Regions from separate parts of the Rhizobium sp. BR 315 genome, predicted to be linked through region 1. Evidence: riboswitches for the same ligand, from Rfam matches in the RefSeq annotation. Region 1 holds a riboswitch; the other holds the start of a gene.
The links. Region 1 has a riboswitch for cobalamin ahead of cobU (bifunctional adenosylcobinamide kinase/adenosylcobinamide-phosphate guanylyltransferase). Riboswitches for the same ligand answer to the same signal wherever they lie in the genome.

Region 1 (7,548 bases):
TCGCGCGGCGCGAGCGACCGCTCCGTCATTGACCAGTCAAAGCCCTCAATGAAATGGTGCAACACCGGATCGCTGCGCGACACGAGATAGTCCCGAAAGGCCGCGAAAAGCTCGTCGACCGCGCTCATGCCATCACCTCTTTGCCGTCTTTCAGGCTTTCCAGATCGAATCTCGCCGAATTGCTTCTCGGCGTCCAGAGCTTCCGATCGATTGCCTCCAGCAAACGCTCCCGCATGTCCCTCAGCGCGGCCGGGTTCTTCTCCGCCATGAAGTCGCGCACGCGCTGATCGACGACGAAAGCCTGATAGACGGCTTCGAAATGATGATTGCGCACCGCGCCGGTCGTCGCGGCAAAGGCGAAGAGATAGTCTACCGTTGCGGCGATCTCGAACGCACCCTTGTAGCCATGGCGCATGATGCCCTCGATCCACTTGGGATTGACGACGCGCCCGCGCACGACCCGGCCGATCTCCTCTTCGAGGGAGCGGATCACAGGCTTTTCCGGCCTTGAATGGTCGTTGTGATAGATCGAGGGACGCGCACCACCAAGCTGCTCGGCCGCCGCCGCCATGCCGCCCTCGAACTGATAATAGTCGTCGCTATCAAGCAGATCGTGCTCGCGATTGTCCTGGTTCTGCACGACCGCCTGGATAGAGCGCAATCTTTCCTCGAAGACGCCACGCTCGGCCCTTCCCTCCTCGCCGGCGCCATAGGCATAGCTGCCCCAGACGAGATAAGCCTCGGCCAGATCCGCACGCCGCTCCCAGCCCTTCTCATCGATGAGCGCCTGCAGACCGGCGCCGTAAGCCCCGGGCTTGGAGCCGAAGATACGATAACCGGCCCTGCGGCTGGCAGAGACTTTGTCGAGACCGGCTGCTTCAAGCCGCGCGATCTCGCCGCGCATGCGCGCCGCAATTGGATTGTCAGCCGCATCCTCATCAAGCGCGCCAACGGCCCGGATCGCCTTGTCGAACAAGGCGATCTGCTCGGGAAAGGCGTCACGGAAAAAGCCGGAGATACGCAGCGTGACGTCAACACGCGGCCGCCGCAGCATGGCGGGCGGAATGATCTCATAGCCGGTAACGCGGCGCGAGGTCATGTCCCAGACCGGCTTAACGCCGATCAGCGCCAGAGCCTGTGCGACATCGTCGCCGCCCGTGCGCATGTTCGATGTGCCCCAGGCCGTCAGGCCGAAGGAAACCGGCCATTCGCCATGGTCCTGAACGTAGCGGCGGATCAGCAGTTCGGCTGATTTCTTGCCAAGCTCGTAAGCGGCCGGCGTCGGCACGGCACGGCTGTCGACCGAATAGAAGTTCCGCCCTGTCGGCAGAACATCCGGCCGACCCCGCGTCGGCGCGCCGGAGGGGCCGGGCGGGACAAAACGGCCGTCGAGGCCTTTGAGCAGAGCTGCGATCTCTGCGTCGCCGCAAGCGAGGATAGAAGGCTGGAGCTGCGAAGTGATCTCGCCGAGGACCGTGTGGGTGTTTGGCCAGCTGTCGGGGCAGGCCGTTTCGCCCGAGACGAGTTGTGCGGCCAGGAGTTCGATGCGTTCGACGGTATCGCCTTGCGTGCGCCAGGGGGTATCCGAGACATCTTGGAGAATTGAGGGGCGTGGGCCGCTCCATTCGGCGGCCATATCACAGTCTAACGGGTCGAACGGTTTGCTCCGATAAATACCCCCCTCTGTCAGCTTCGCTGACATCTCCCCCACAAGGGGGGAGATTGGGGGGAGTATGCCGCTCTGCTTTCCTGCCCATTCACCAACAGTGTCAGCCGATGCGATCTCAGTTTGATGGTAGGAAGCGCCACGAGCAACCAATCTCCCCCCTTGTGGGGGAGATGTCGCGAAAGCGACAGAGGGGGGTATAGCACCCTCCAAGCTCTCAAACGCATCCCGCGCAATCGCCCGTTGCAAGCTCTGATCGCCACCCTCTCCCAGCCCGCGCGGAACCCGCGCCAGCGCCACCGTCAGGTCCGTCAGCAGTCGTCCGGAAGGCGAAACGCCGAAGATGTGCAGGCCGTCACGGATCTGCATTTCCTTGAGGTCGCAGAGATACGCGTCGAGCTTGCGCAATACCTCGTCTTCGCCCTCGCCCTTGGCGATGCCGGCATCCTGATCGAGACCGATATCGGCGACGAGATCGAGGATTTGCTTGCGCAGGAGACGGATGCGGCGTGGATCGCCACCCGACGCCTCGTAATATTCATCGACTAATGCCTCCAGATCCTTCAGAGGGCCGTAGCTTTCGGCGCGCGTCAGTGGCGGCGTCAGATGATCAATGATGACGGCGCTCGTCCGGCGCTTGGCCTGCGTGCCTTCGCCGGGATCGTTGACGATGAAGGGATAGAGGTTCGGCAGCGGCCCGAGGATCGCTTCCGGATAGCAGTTTTCCGACAGGGCCAGCGCCTTGCCCGGCAACCATTCGAGATTGCCATGCTTGCCCATGTGGATGACCGCATGCGCATCGAAGGAGCGGCGCAGGAACGCATAGAAGGCGAGATAGCCGTGCGGCGGCACGAGATCAGGAGAGTGGTAGCTCTCCTTCGGATCGATGTTGTAACCCCGCGCCGGCTGGATGCCGACAAGCACATCGCCGAAGCGGGCGAACGGCAGGGCAAAGCCGCCATTCAGCGCGTAAGGATCCGCCTCCGGATTGCCCCAACGGCCGGTAATCTCATCTTGAATCTGTTTTGGAAGAGACCAGAAGAAATCCTTGTAGTCGCTGAAGGAAAGCGTCTCGCGAACCAAGCGGCCGTCATGACCCGAATTTGTGGGACCTTCCGCCAGATGCCGCATCAGCGCATCGCCATCGGCGGGCAGATCGGCAACGCCATAGCCTGCCGCCCGCATCGCCTTCAGCACCTCGATCGTGCCGGCAGGCGTGTCGAGCCCGACACCATTGCCCAGACGCCCATCCCGGTTGGGATAGTTCGCCATGACAAGCGCGACGCGGCGGCCACCGGGCAGCATATTGCGCAGCCGCGCCCAATTGGCTGCGAGCCTCGCCGTATAGCGCATGCGATCCTCAAGCGGTTCGCTGGCAACGATATTGGCCTCGACCCGTTCGTCGTAACGAGCGGCAGCCTTGAAGGACACGGCACGCGCGAGAACGCGCCCGTCGACTTCAGGCAGCGCCACATTCATGCCGAGATCGCGCGCCGAAAGCCCCTGCGAGGATGCCTCCCAAGCCTCTTTGGACGAAGCAGAAAAGATTGCCTGAAGAACGATGGCTTCACCCGTCTCCAGGACCGTCGGCTGACGATCCGCACCCGGTGCCGAAACGGCAAAACCCGTGGAATTGATGACCACACCGGGCTTCAATTCGGTAAAGACGCTTTCAAGGATGCCGACGGAGACCGGATCCTTGAGACTATAGGCAAAGACCGGAAGAGGCCGCATGCCTTCGACGATAAGCGCCTGCATCATGGCTTCGACAGGCTTCGTCTCGCCGCTTTGAACCAGCGCGCGATAGAAGGAAATCGCGATCGTCGGGGGGGCAAATCCCTCCACCGCTGCCACATCGGCTTTGGAAACTCGCTTCCACTCGTCGACGCCGATCACGCCCCGCCCCGGCCACCAGATGCCGGCCTTCATCAGAGGCACGGCGGGCATGGGCTTCTCGGCGCCTGATAGTATCGCCTCTGCATAAGCGAGAAATGCTCTGGAATTCGTCTCGCCGCCCTCGATCAGATAGGACCAGAGCGCATTGAGATCATCGAGAGCCACATTAGAGAATGGCGTCAGTCCGGGATCGGGCTTCGAATCCCCCGGCAACACTGCAATCAAGGCACCCTGGCGCGCCGCACAGGCATGCAGCGCCTCCAGTGCATAATGGAAGTAGCTCGCGCCTCCTAACGCCCGGACGATGATGAGCTTCGCATGCCGCGCGGTCCGGTCGATATAGGTATCGACGGACATCGGATGTTTGAGGCTCATCAGGCTTGCAAGCCGAAGGGAACGGCCGCCCTCACCGTGGGCTGCGGCAATCGCCGCAAGCTCGGTGTCGGCTGCCGACAGAAAGAGGATATCAGCAGGCGATTGGCCAAGATCGATCGCCTCTTCGCCGTCGCTGATGGTTCCCTTCTGGGCTAGGAGAAGATGCATGGACTGACCTTAGACCAGCGCCTCGATCGCCTTACGCACGATCGTCTCGTCCATCTCGTGCAGGCCGATCACCACAAACCGGGTCGCCCGTGCTTCGCCCGGTGTCCAGGCGCGATCGAAATAGGTGTCGATGCGGCTGCCGACAGCCTGCACCTGCAGGCGCATAGGCTTGCCGGGCACATCGACGAAGCCCTTGAGGCGCAAGACGTCATGCTCCACAATCACGCCCTTCAAGGCGTCGATGAAGGCGGCCGGGTCTGCTATCGGGCCAAGCTCGACCACAAAGCTGTCAAATTCGTCGTGATCGTGCGGCGTGCCGTCCTCATGCTCGAGTTCATGATGGGATTTACGGTTGACGATATCGCCCTCGGTACCGATGCCGAGACCAAGCAGGATAGCGGCCGGCACGTCGCCATTCTTCGCTTCGATGATCGTCGGCTTGCGGGCGGTGCGCGAGGCGACCTCGGCGCGGACACGGCCAAGACCATCGACATCGATCAAATCGGTCTTGTTGAGCACGATCAGATCGGCGCAGGTCAGCTGATCTTCGAACAATTCTTCGATCGGGCTTTCGTGATCGAGCGAGTCATCCTCGACGCGGCGGGCTTCGACTGCGTCATGATCGTCAGCGAAACGCCCAGCCGCAACGGCGGCGCTGTCGACCACCGTGATGACGCCATCGACGGTGACGTGGGTGCGAATGTCAGGCCAGTTAAAGGCGGCGACTAGCGGCTGCGGCAACGCAAGGCCCGAGGTTTCGATGACGATGTGATCCGGGCGCGAGTCGCGCTCCAAAAGCTTCGTCATTGTCGGGATGAAATCGTCAGCGACGGTGCAGCAGATACACCCGTTGGTCAGCTCGATGATATCGTCTTCCGTGCAGTTCTCCGCGCCGCAGCCCTTGAGCACGTCGCCGTCGACGCCGAGATCACCGAATTCGTTGATGATCAGCGCGATCTTCTTGCCGCCGGCATTCTGCAGGAGGTTGCGGATCATCGTCGTCTTGCCGGCTCCCAGGAAGCCGGTGATGACGGTGGCGGGAATCTTTTCCTGATTCATATGGATCAACCCTTCATTTTCAGCGGCAAGCCCGCTGCGATAAAATAAACTTCGGCACTCGCCGCCGCGACCATCTGGTGCAGCCGGCCGGCATGATCGCGAAATTCGCGCGCCATGCGATTTTCCGGCACGATTCCAAGACCGACCTCGTTGGACACGAGAACGAGCCGCGCCCGCGCCCTCGGCAGGAATTCCGTGAGAGCGGCAAACTCCGCCGCCATGTCTCGTTCCGCCATCATTAGATTGGTCACCCAGAGCGTCAGGCAGTCCACGAGCACGGCACGCCCGTCGGCGTCGATCGCGGCAAGACGCGCCAAGAGATCGATAGGCTCCTCATGTGTCTGCCAAAGGTCGCCGCGATCGGCACGGTGCTGCGCAATGCGCGCGCGCATCTCATCGTCCCACGCCTGACCTGTCGCCACGTAGTGACGCTCGAGACCCGTGTCCGAAATCAGGGATTCGGCGAATCTGGATTTGCCGGAACGCGCGCCACCGAGGACGAAAATGGCTCGGGAAGTCGAAGAGGACATGCGCTATGCCCGCTCCCGCGCAACAGCGAGGGTCGGCGGCATAAAGCCGATACCGGAAAAGAGGCGTCTACACGCCGAAAACTCGTCTTGCGCCATGACAACCTCCGTGCTGGCAGCGGAACTGACGTCCCAGAACAGGCTCTGCGCCCGGCACGCATGGCAGGTCTCCTGGCTCGCGTATAAGGCGCCGCGACGGGGGCGGACCGAAACCGGTCGCCCCCGATCGTGCGCCAGCGGATCTTTCTCGCCTTCCCGGCAATGCATCATGAAAAGGCGGACGATTCGTAGAATAAGAGGCGTCCAGCCCCGGTAGATCATGATGCCATACCAGTGGCTTTTTCGGTTTGCGGCTGTCCCGCCTGTTCGCCCCATGCGAACCAACGGCGGAATACCCTTCAAACCGAACGAAAGACCCTGACCGCTCTACAGTCGCGGGGTCGGCTGTGATGAGAACGCCCGGCTTGGGTCCGTCCCTTCACATTCCCTTTTCATCCCATGCGGCAGATCGCCGCTTAGGAACCATTCGTTATGCCGATAGTGATTAGGCTTTCGCCTAGTTTAAGTCAATCAAGGGCATCATTGCGACATTCTGCGTTCCACTCGCGAAATCGCTGCAAATTCCCGGGAGAACGCCGGTCTTTTTGCCGTATTTCTTTGATGTTAGGAGTTTATAGAGGTCAAACCCCCACATTCGAATAGAATATATCGTTCGCTCCCCATGTTACAGAAATTCCAACCTCGCCGTCTCGGCGTCTTCTCGGCCCTATTCGATCTTGGTCGATTCAGGGCATTGCTGCGCCGTGGCGAATTAGGGCTTGTGTTTGCCGGTGCGCTGGCGGGCATAGCGTCCGGTTGCGCCGTGACATCGATGAGCTTCATCTCGCGCAAGCTTCACAGCCTTATCTTCGGCATAACCGACTATGAGCGCCTGAGTTCAGCGGCAATGGCGATCCCGGAAAAATCGATACTTCTGATCGCACCGATCGCCGGCGGCATCCTCATGGGGATATTGCTTTATGTGCTGTCGCGCACGCGCAAGAAGCCGATGGTCGACCCGATCGAGGCCAATGCCCTGCATGGCGGCCGCATGTCGCTCACCGACAGTATCCTCGTCGCGGTACAGAACCTGATCTCGAACGGCTTCGGCGCCTCGGTCGGGCTTGAGGCAGGCTATACGCAGCTTGCAGCCGGCATCGCCTCGAAATTCGGCTATAAGATGCAGATGCGCCGCTCAGACCTGCGCATGCTCGTCGGCTGCGGCGCGGCCGGCGCAATCGCCGCTGCGTTCAATGCGCCTTTAACCGGCGCCTTCTACGCCTTCGAGCTCATCATCGGCACCTATTCCATCCTGACACTGACGCCCGTTGTCGTTTCGGCGCTGATCTCGACGATGATCGCAAGGCTGCTTGCCGGCGACGATTTCGCCATCGACATCGATCATTTCGGCGCGATCGTTCCTGCGGATTATCTTCCGGCCGTTTTGCTCGGCGCCTTCTGCGCCGGTATCGGCATCCTGATCATGCAGGGCGTCGCCTGGATCGAGGAATTGGCGCGCAAGAGTTCCATCGCTCCGCCCTTCCGTCCTGCGCTCGGTGGTCTCGTCGTCGGCTTGCTGGCGCTGATCTCGCCGCAGGTCCTGTCCGCCGGACACGGCGCACTGCATCTCAATCTATCCAGCGAGGTGACCCTGGGGGCTCTCGTCGGATTGTTCATCCTGAAATCGCTTGCCTCGGCCGTGTCGATCGGTTCCGGATTCAGAGGCGGCCTGTTCTTCGCCTCGCTGTTCATGGGCGCGCTGCTCGGCAAGATCTTTGCCTATTGTGCACCCTATCTCGATCATGCCACGCTGACACC
Region 2 (7,548 bases), on a different contig from region 1:
AAGAACGCGAAGAAATCCTCATCGATGTCGCCCTGACATTGGAAGGTGCGGCGCGCGAGGCATTGGTCGAAGGCGACAAGCAGTTTGCGGCGTTTTCGAGCAATATGGCAGAGGCGATCCGCGTCAACGCCGATGAGCTGGCCCGCGACGATCCGGAAAGTGCGGACGAAGTACTTAAGCAGGCCGCCGAGGTCATCTCGCAGTTCAAGGCCACCCATCCTTACCGATTGATCAGCACCGCTGTTCACTAATCGCTGCAGTGCACTATCTGCTGCCACGTCGATACGACCCCGGAGGATTTTCGATGTCTGAACTCGTGGTGCTTGGTTTTGATAATGCAGACAAGGCAGATACTGTTCTCAACCGTCTCGTTCAGCTTGAGAAGGAATATCTGATCGACCTGGAAGACGCGGTCATCGCGGTCAGAGACGAGAGCGGCAAGGTTCGGCTCAAGCAGAGCGTCAATCTGACCGCCGCAGGCGCGGCCAGCGGCGGCCTTTCCGGTGCCTTGTGGGCTCCCTGGTCGGTCTGTTGTTTCTGAACCCTCTGGCGGGCCTGGTCGTCGGCGGTGCGCTTGGCGCAGGGTCGGGCGCACTGGCAGGGTCGATGGCGGATTACGGCATCGACGACGACCTCATCAAGAAGCTGGCTGAAACCATTCCCGCAAACAGCTCCGCCCTTTTTCTGCTGATCCGCAAGGTCCAGCCGGAAAAGGTACTGGCGGAGTTCAAAGGCGAGCATGCGAGGATCCTTCGCACCTCATTCTCGCCGGAGCAGGAGGCGCGGTTGCGACAGGCGCTTCTCGACGACACGCCTGCGCCATCTCCCGGCTCGGTCACGGCATCAGCGACGGTCTGACAACAAGCCGTAATATCCTTAGCTTATCGAAATCCGGGCAATCACAGCGATTGCCCGGATTTCGATATTGCAATGGTTTGAAAGGCCATGGCGTTGCGGATCCGCTTCGCAGCACTTCTTTCCCATCAGCAAGAATGCTGCCATTGTCTGGAAAGGAGCTGTCGATAGCGCCGGCACCGCAGGAGAGGGAGGGGGCAAGACCCGAACGGCCATTGTCAACACACATCTCCATCCGGAAAGCGGCACGATGACCGAGACAGCATCTCGTCGAAGCGAGCCTCCGGCTCCGCCGAAAACCTTCTCGATCCAGACCAAGCGCGCGGCGATACAGGCGCTGCGGGTCATGATTGCCTGCACGGTCACCTATGGCCTTTCCCAGCTCCTTAATCTCCAGCAGGGCTATTGGGCCGTCTTCACGGTGTTGATCGTCATGCAGAACTCGGTCGGCGCAACGGCTGGCATGGCCGTCGACCGGTTGGTGGCGACGGTCGCCGGCGCGGTGCTTGGCGGCGTTGCAGTCTTCCTGACACCGCATCAGCCGCTTCCGATCGGGATCGCACTGATTTGTGTCGTCGGGATCGCCAGCTTCGTTTCCATGCGCGAGCCGCGCCTGCGGAATGCCGGGCTGACTGCGGCAATCGTGATGCTCACGCATTCCCAGGCGGTTCCTGTGGAAGTTTTCGTGATCGACCGGATTGCCGAGATCACGCTGGGAGGCGTCATCGGGGTGCTTGCCAGCCTCGTCATCCTGCCGACGCGGTCGCGGACGGTGGTGCTCGATCGCTTCGCCTCGGCGCTCGACGTGATGGCGCAGATATTGCGCACTTTCGCGGCAGCCGCCGAGAAGGGAGAAGCGGTGTCGGCGACGGAGGCCAATATCGGGCTGCGGCAATCCCTGGTGGCTGCGGAGGCACTGTTGACCGATGCGCAGCGCGAGCGCGCCCTATGGCTCGCAAGGCAGGGAATTTCCGACGCTATTCCACGCTCCCTATGGCGCATCCGCAATGACATGACCTATGTCAGCCATCTGCTCGAAGCCCCGTTTCCGGCCGAGGTCGTTGCGGCGCTCGGGCCGCAGGCTGCACAGGTCATGCGTTCTCAGGCCGATTTTGCCCAGGCTTGTGGGAAAGCCCTTCGCGACGGAAGCGAGATCGATTCCGAGCGCCTGTCCGAAGCCGATAGCGCTTTGGAAGCCGCTTTCGAAGCGTTTCAGAACTCGAAAGCCGCCCAGTCGATCGGCTTCCGCGAAAGCGGGCGTCTCTTTGGCCTTGATTTCACGCTGCGCCGTTTGCGCCAGAACTTTCTCGACCTCGCCGATCGCATCCGCGAAAGCCAGGTCACCTGAGGGCAGGCGGCCGACGTCTCGGAAGGCCGCTGCTTCCCTTGAGCGCGCAGATTCGGACGATCGGATTGAGATGGGTCGGTGGACGCAAAATGCCGCGCGATTACAGGATATTGATGACCTTCATGCTGGGTCTGGGGTCGTCAAAAACGGAGCTTAATCTCGCGCGCTATGATTTATTACATTCCCCTTTTGACGGTCCATTAAGGGGTAAAGTTCAATATGCTAAATTATGGAGAGGACGCCGCGTCGATATGATCTAGATTTTGTCAGGGTTGCGGCTTTCATGCTGCTGATCATCTATCATGTCAGCTTGATCTACGACTCGAGAGAGTTCCTGCTGAAGGCACCCCAGACCTTTCCTCTCTTCGACATGATTCATTTATGGACGCATCCCTGGCGAATGTCCCTCCTGTTCATCATTTCGGGCACCGTGACGGGTATCTTGCTGACTCGGCAATCTCCGGATGAGCTGAGGAGTGCGCGTACAAGGCAATTGCTGATACCTTTGCTGCTGGGTCTTCTATTTCTGATACCGCCGCAGATGTATATTTCCCTCAATGCCGGATTGGGCGTTAATATCAGCCTTTATGATGTCTTCTGGCACTACGTGACCTGGACGCCGGTTCAACTGCCGGATGGCGGCTATGTGGAACTCGCAGGAATGCAGCATCTCTGGTATCTCGCCTACCTATGGGTTTATACCGCGCTTCTGACGCTTGCCTTGTCGGCGTGGCCACGGCTGCTGACGAACGCGGGCGACCGGCTGGCGATCTGGCTGACGGGAAAATGGATCCTGATACTCCCCGCCTTGTACTTCGTGCTGCTGAGGCTGGTGCTGCGACCGGCCTTCCCGCCGACGCCCAATATGCTGGACGACTGGTACAGCCATGCCGTCTATGTCACGTCGTTCTTTGTCGCAGCGGCGATGGCGATGCGCAATGACTATTGGGATGCAATCGTCAATATGCGAAGGCCCGCCCTGATCCTGGCAGTGGCAAGCGCGGTGGCTATGACATTGCTCTTTCCAGCCCTGCCAGCAGTCGAGCCTGAAGGGGTGCAGGCGCTGGCGGGAAGAATCCTTGCAGGCACTTTTCAGTGGTGCGCCATTGTCGCCATTCTCGGTTATGCAAAAATCTGGTGCAATTCCGAGAATGCTGTCATCCGTTATCTGAACAGGGCAATCCTGACCTATTACGTACTGCATCAGACGGTCATGCTGCTGATTGCCTATGCTCTGGACCAGATGGGACTGATGTCCGTCTCGTTCTTTATCCCGATCGCCGTTGCCACGCTTGCGATCTGTGCGCTGCTTTATGAGCTGAGGCGGCATCTTGAAGCTTCCTACAAGGCTATGTTTCCGGCCCGTTTTGCCTGATGCAAACTTGCAAGGGAGCCCAGCAGATGCAGGGTTTGGTGGTGCTGCCCACATATTATCAATATTGAAATGGATATCGAGACGGAGAACCAGTTGACGCATCCTCAGCCTTAGATACTATATATAGTGTTCGAGGTTCCTTCGATTCGCAAGGATTGGAGGCTAAGATGGGAATATGGTCGGCGAGCATGATGATCGCCAAGCCGTAGCTGCCCCCGCAACTGTGAGCGGCGAGCGTTCGATCGACATGGCCACTGAGACGCATGCGTCTTGGGAAGGTGAGATTGAGTGCTGCGACCCGCGAGCCAGGAGACCTGCCTCGAGCATAGCGTCCACGGGCGGGGTGTCCGTATGGCGAGCAAGGATTCGTGCGGCACGATTGCCGCCGCCTTCGCTGCCGCAAGTGCCCCGCATAAACAACTTCGGGGTGAATCCATGTTTTCGAGTACCCACAACAGGCTACGGGAATGACGGTCGTCTAAGCGGCCGGCTACCAGTCGCGCCTGCCTCCATTTTCATCTCGCGCTGCGGGCATCGTTCGGTGCCCGAACGCTTTTGCATGCCTATAATATACGAGGATATCTCATGAGCATTACCGTCTACAGCAAGCCCGCCTGCGTCCAGTGCACAGCAACCACGCGCGCGCTCGACCGCCAGGGCATCGATTACACGATCATCGACGTGTCCACCGATAGCGCAGCCTATGAGCTGGTGCAGGGTCTTGGTTATCGTCAGGTCCCCGTCGTTGTCGCCGGCGAGCAGCATTGGGCGGGTTTTCGCCCTGACATGATCAGCGCTCTCGCCTGATGAGCCTTGCAGTGGGCGAGCTCATCTATTTCTCCAGCAGATCTGAAAACACCCATCGCTTTGTTGCCAAGCTCGCATTGCCGGCCGCTCGCATTCCGCTCGGCGCGGGAGAAGAGCTTCGAGCTGCCCATCCCTATGTCCTCATCGTCCCGACCTATTGCGGCGAGGGGGGCAAGGGCGCCGTGCCCAAGCAGGTGATCCGTTTCCTCAACGATGCGGATAACCGTTCGAAAATCCGCGGGGTCATCGCCGCGGGCAACAGCAACTTCGGGGCGACCTACGGTATCGCCGGCGACATTATCTCCACCAAATGCAAGGTGCCGTTTCTATATCGGTTCGAGCTCTTGGGAACGGAGGAGGATGTCGCCAATGTCAGACACGGATTGGAACGATTTTGGACACGTTAACCCCTTCTTTGTCGCGGGATGCAGGCGAGAAGCCGCTAAACGCTTTCTCTCATCCCACAAGCGACCGGCCAGCAAAGGTTATGGAAGCGGCGCTCGACTATCACGCCCTAAACGCCATGCTGAACCTCTATGACGAGCAGGGAAAAATCCAGCTCGACAAGGACCGCATGGCGGCCAAGCAGTATTTCCTTCAACACGTCAATCAGAACACCGTCTTCTTCCATAACCTGCGGGAGAAGCTGGATTACCTGGTGACTGAAGGCTATTACGAGCAGGAGGTGCTGGACCAGTATTCCTTCAATTTCGTGCGCGATCTCTTCGACCATGCCTATGCGAAGAAGTTCCGCTTCCCGACCTTCCTCGGTGCCTTCAAATACTACACCAGCTACACGCTGAAGACTTTTGATGGGAAGCGCTATCTGGAGCGCTATGAAGATCGCATCTGCATGGTGGCGCTCACGCTGGCGCGGGGTAGCGAGCAGCTTGCCCGCGATCTGGTCGACGAGATCATCTCGGGTCGCTTCCAGCCGGCCACACCGACCTTCCTCAACGCCGGCAAGAAACAGCGCGGCGAGCTGGTCTCCTGCTTCCTGCTGCGTGTCGAAGACAATATGGAGTCGATCGGCCGTGCCATCAATTCCGCGCTGCAGCTTTCCAAGCGCGGTGGGGGCGTCGCCCTGTCGCTGACCAACATCCGCGAGGCCGGTGCGCCGATCAAGCACATCGAGAACCAGTCATCCGGCATCATCCCGGTGATGAAGCTGCTCGAGGACTCGTTCTCCTACGCCAATCAGCTTGGCGCCAGGCAGGGTGCGGGTGCGGTCTACCTCAACGCCCATCACCCGGACATCATGCGGTTCCTCGATACCAAGCGCGAGAACGCCGACGAGAAGATCCGCATAAAGACGCTATCGCTCGGTGTCGTCATTCCGGACATTACCTTCGAGCTCGCGAAGAACAACGACGATATGTACCTGTTCTCGCCCTATGATGTAGAGCGCGTCTACGGCGTGCCGTTCACGGAAATCTCGGTCACGGAAAAGTATCGCGAGATGGTGGCCGACAGCCGCATTCGCAAGAAGAAGATCAAGGCGCGTGACTTCTTCCAGGTCATCGCCGAAATCCAGTTCGAGAGCGGCTATCCCTACATCATGTTCGAAGACACGGTGAACCGCGCCAACCCGGTTGCCGGGCGCATCACCATGAGCAATCTTTGCTCGGAAATCCTGCAGGTCAGCGAAGCCAGCGAATATAGCGACGACCTCTCCTACAAGCATATGGGCAAGGACATCTCCTGCAATCTCGGCTCGCTCAACATCGCAGCCGCAATGGACAGCCCCGATTTTGGCAAGACGATCGAGATGTCGATCCGCGCGCTGACGGCAGTCTCCGACATGAGCCACATCTCGTCGGTGCCTTCGATCGAGAAGGGCAATGACGACAGTCACGCCATCGGCCTCGGTCAGATGAACCTGCACGGCTATCTTGCCCGCGAGCGCATTTTCTACGGCTCTGAAGAAGGCGTCGACTTCACCAATATCTATTTCTACACCGTGACCTATCACGCCATCCGCGCCTCGAACTTGCTCGCGGTCGAACGAGACCAGAGCTTCAAGGGCTTCGAGAATTCGAAATACGCATCCGGCGAATATTTCGACAAATATACTGGTCAGGCATGGAAGCCGGCAACCGAGCGTGTGGCCGAGCTGTTCGAAACGGCCGGCATTGCCATCCCGACGCAGGAAGATTGGGCGGAGTTGAAGCAGGCCGTGATGAAGGGCGGTCTCTATAATCAGAACCTGCAGGCCGTACCGCCGACTGGCTCGATCTCCTACATCAACCACTCGACCTCTTCGATCCATCCGATCGTTTCCAAGATCGAGATCCGCAAGGAAGGCAAGATCGGCCGCGTCTATTACCCGGCCGCCTTCATGACCAACGACAATCTCGACTACTATCAGGATGCCTACGAGATCGGGCCGGAAAAGATCATCGACACCTATGCGGCGGCCACCCAACATGTCGATCAGGGCCTATCGCTGACGCTATTCTTCCGCGATACCGCGACCACGCGCGATATCAACAAGGCCCAGATCTACGCCTGGAAGAAGGGCATCAAGACCATTTACTACATCCGTCTTCGCCAGATGGCGCTGTCCGGCACCGAGGTGCAGGGCTGCGTTTCCTGCGCCCTCTGATTTCCGGTTTGAGAAGGACATTCCCGTGAACATGCAATTCAAGCCGGCAAGCCGCATCCGCGCCATCAACTGGAACCGCATCGACGACGACAAGGATCTCGAGGTCTGGAACCGCCTGACCGGCAATTTCTGGCTGCCCGAAAAAGTGCCGTTGTCGAACGACATCCCTTCCTGGGCGACACTCAAGCCGGAGGAGCAGCAGCTCACCATCCGCGTCTTCACCGGCCTGACCCTGCTCGACACGATCCAGAACGGCGTCGGCGCCGTCAAGCTGATGGCCGATGCTGTCACGCCGCATGAAGAGGCGGTGCTGTCGAACATTTCCTTCATGGAGGCCGTGCACGCTCGCTCCTATTCGTCGATCTTCTCGACGCTCTGCCTGACACCCGATGTCGATGATGCCTATCGTTGGTCGGAGGAGAACGAGTTCCTGCAGCGCAAGTCGGCGCTGATCATGGAGCAATATGTCTCCGGAGATCCGCTGAAGAAGAAGGTTGCCAGCGTCTTCCTTGAAAGCTTCCTGTTCTATTCGGGCTTTTATCTGCCGATGTTCTGGTC

Region 2: another riboswitch for cobalamin. It lies ahead of nrdH (glutaredoxin-like protein NrdH); the one in region 1 lies ahead of cobU (bifunctional adenosylcobinamide kinase/adenosylcobinamide-phosphate guanylyltransferase).

Annotation. Positions count from the first base shown of each region.
Region 1 covers NZ_JARWKZ010000018.1:41,687-49,234, forward strand. The annotation lists gene QD409_RS18440 (dimethylsulfonioproprionate lyase family protein) at 1-128, opposite strand, end outside; gene cobN (cobaltochelatase subunit CobN) at 125-4,105, opposite strand; gene cobW (cobalamin biosynthesis protein CobW) at 4,115-5,164, opposite strand; gene cobU (bifunctional adenosylcobinamide kinase/adenosylcobinamide-phosphate guanylyltransferase) at 5,170-5,694, opposite strand; cobalamin riboswitch at 5,836-6,233, opposite strand; gene QD409_RS18460 (chloride channel protein) at 6,413-7,548, shown strand, end outside.
Region 2 covers NZ_JARWKZ010000007.1:154,259-161,806, forward strand. The annotation lists gene QD409_RS10775 (hypothetical protein) at 1-251, shown strand, start outside; partial or broken gene QD409_RS10780 (DUF1269 domain-containing protein) at 305-858, shown strand; gene QD409_RS10785 (FUSC family protein) at 1,106-2,203, shown strand; gene QD409_RS10790 (acyltransferase family protein) at 2,433-3,578, shown strand; cobalamin riboswitch at 3,695-3,914, shown strand; gene nrdH (glutaredoxin-like protein NrdH) at 4,164-4,385, shown strand; gene nrdI (class Ib ribonucleoside-diphosphate reductase assembly flavoprotein NrdI) at 4,385-4,792, shown strand; gene nrdE (class 1b ribonucleoside-diphosphate reductase subunit alpha) at 4,873-6,990, shown strand; gene nrdF (class 1b ribonucleoside-diphosphate reductase subunit beta) at 7,016-7,548, shown strand, end outside.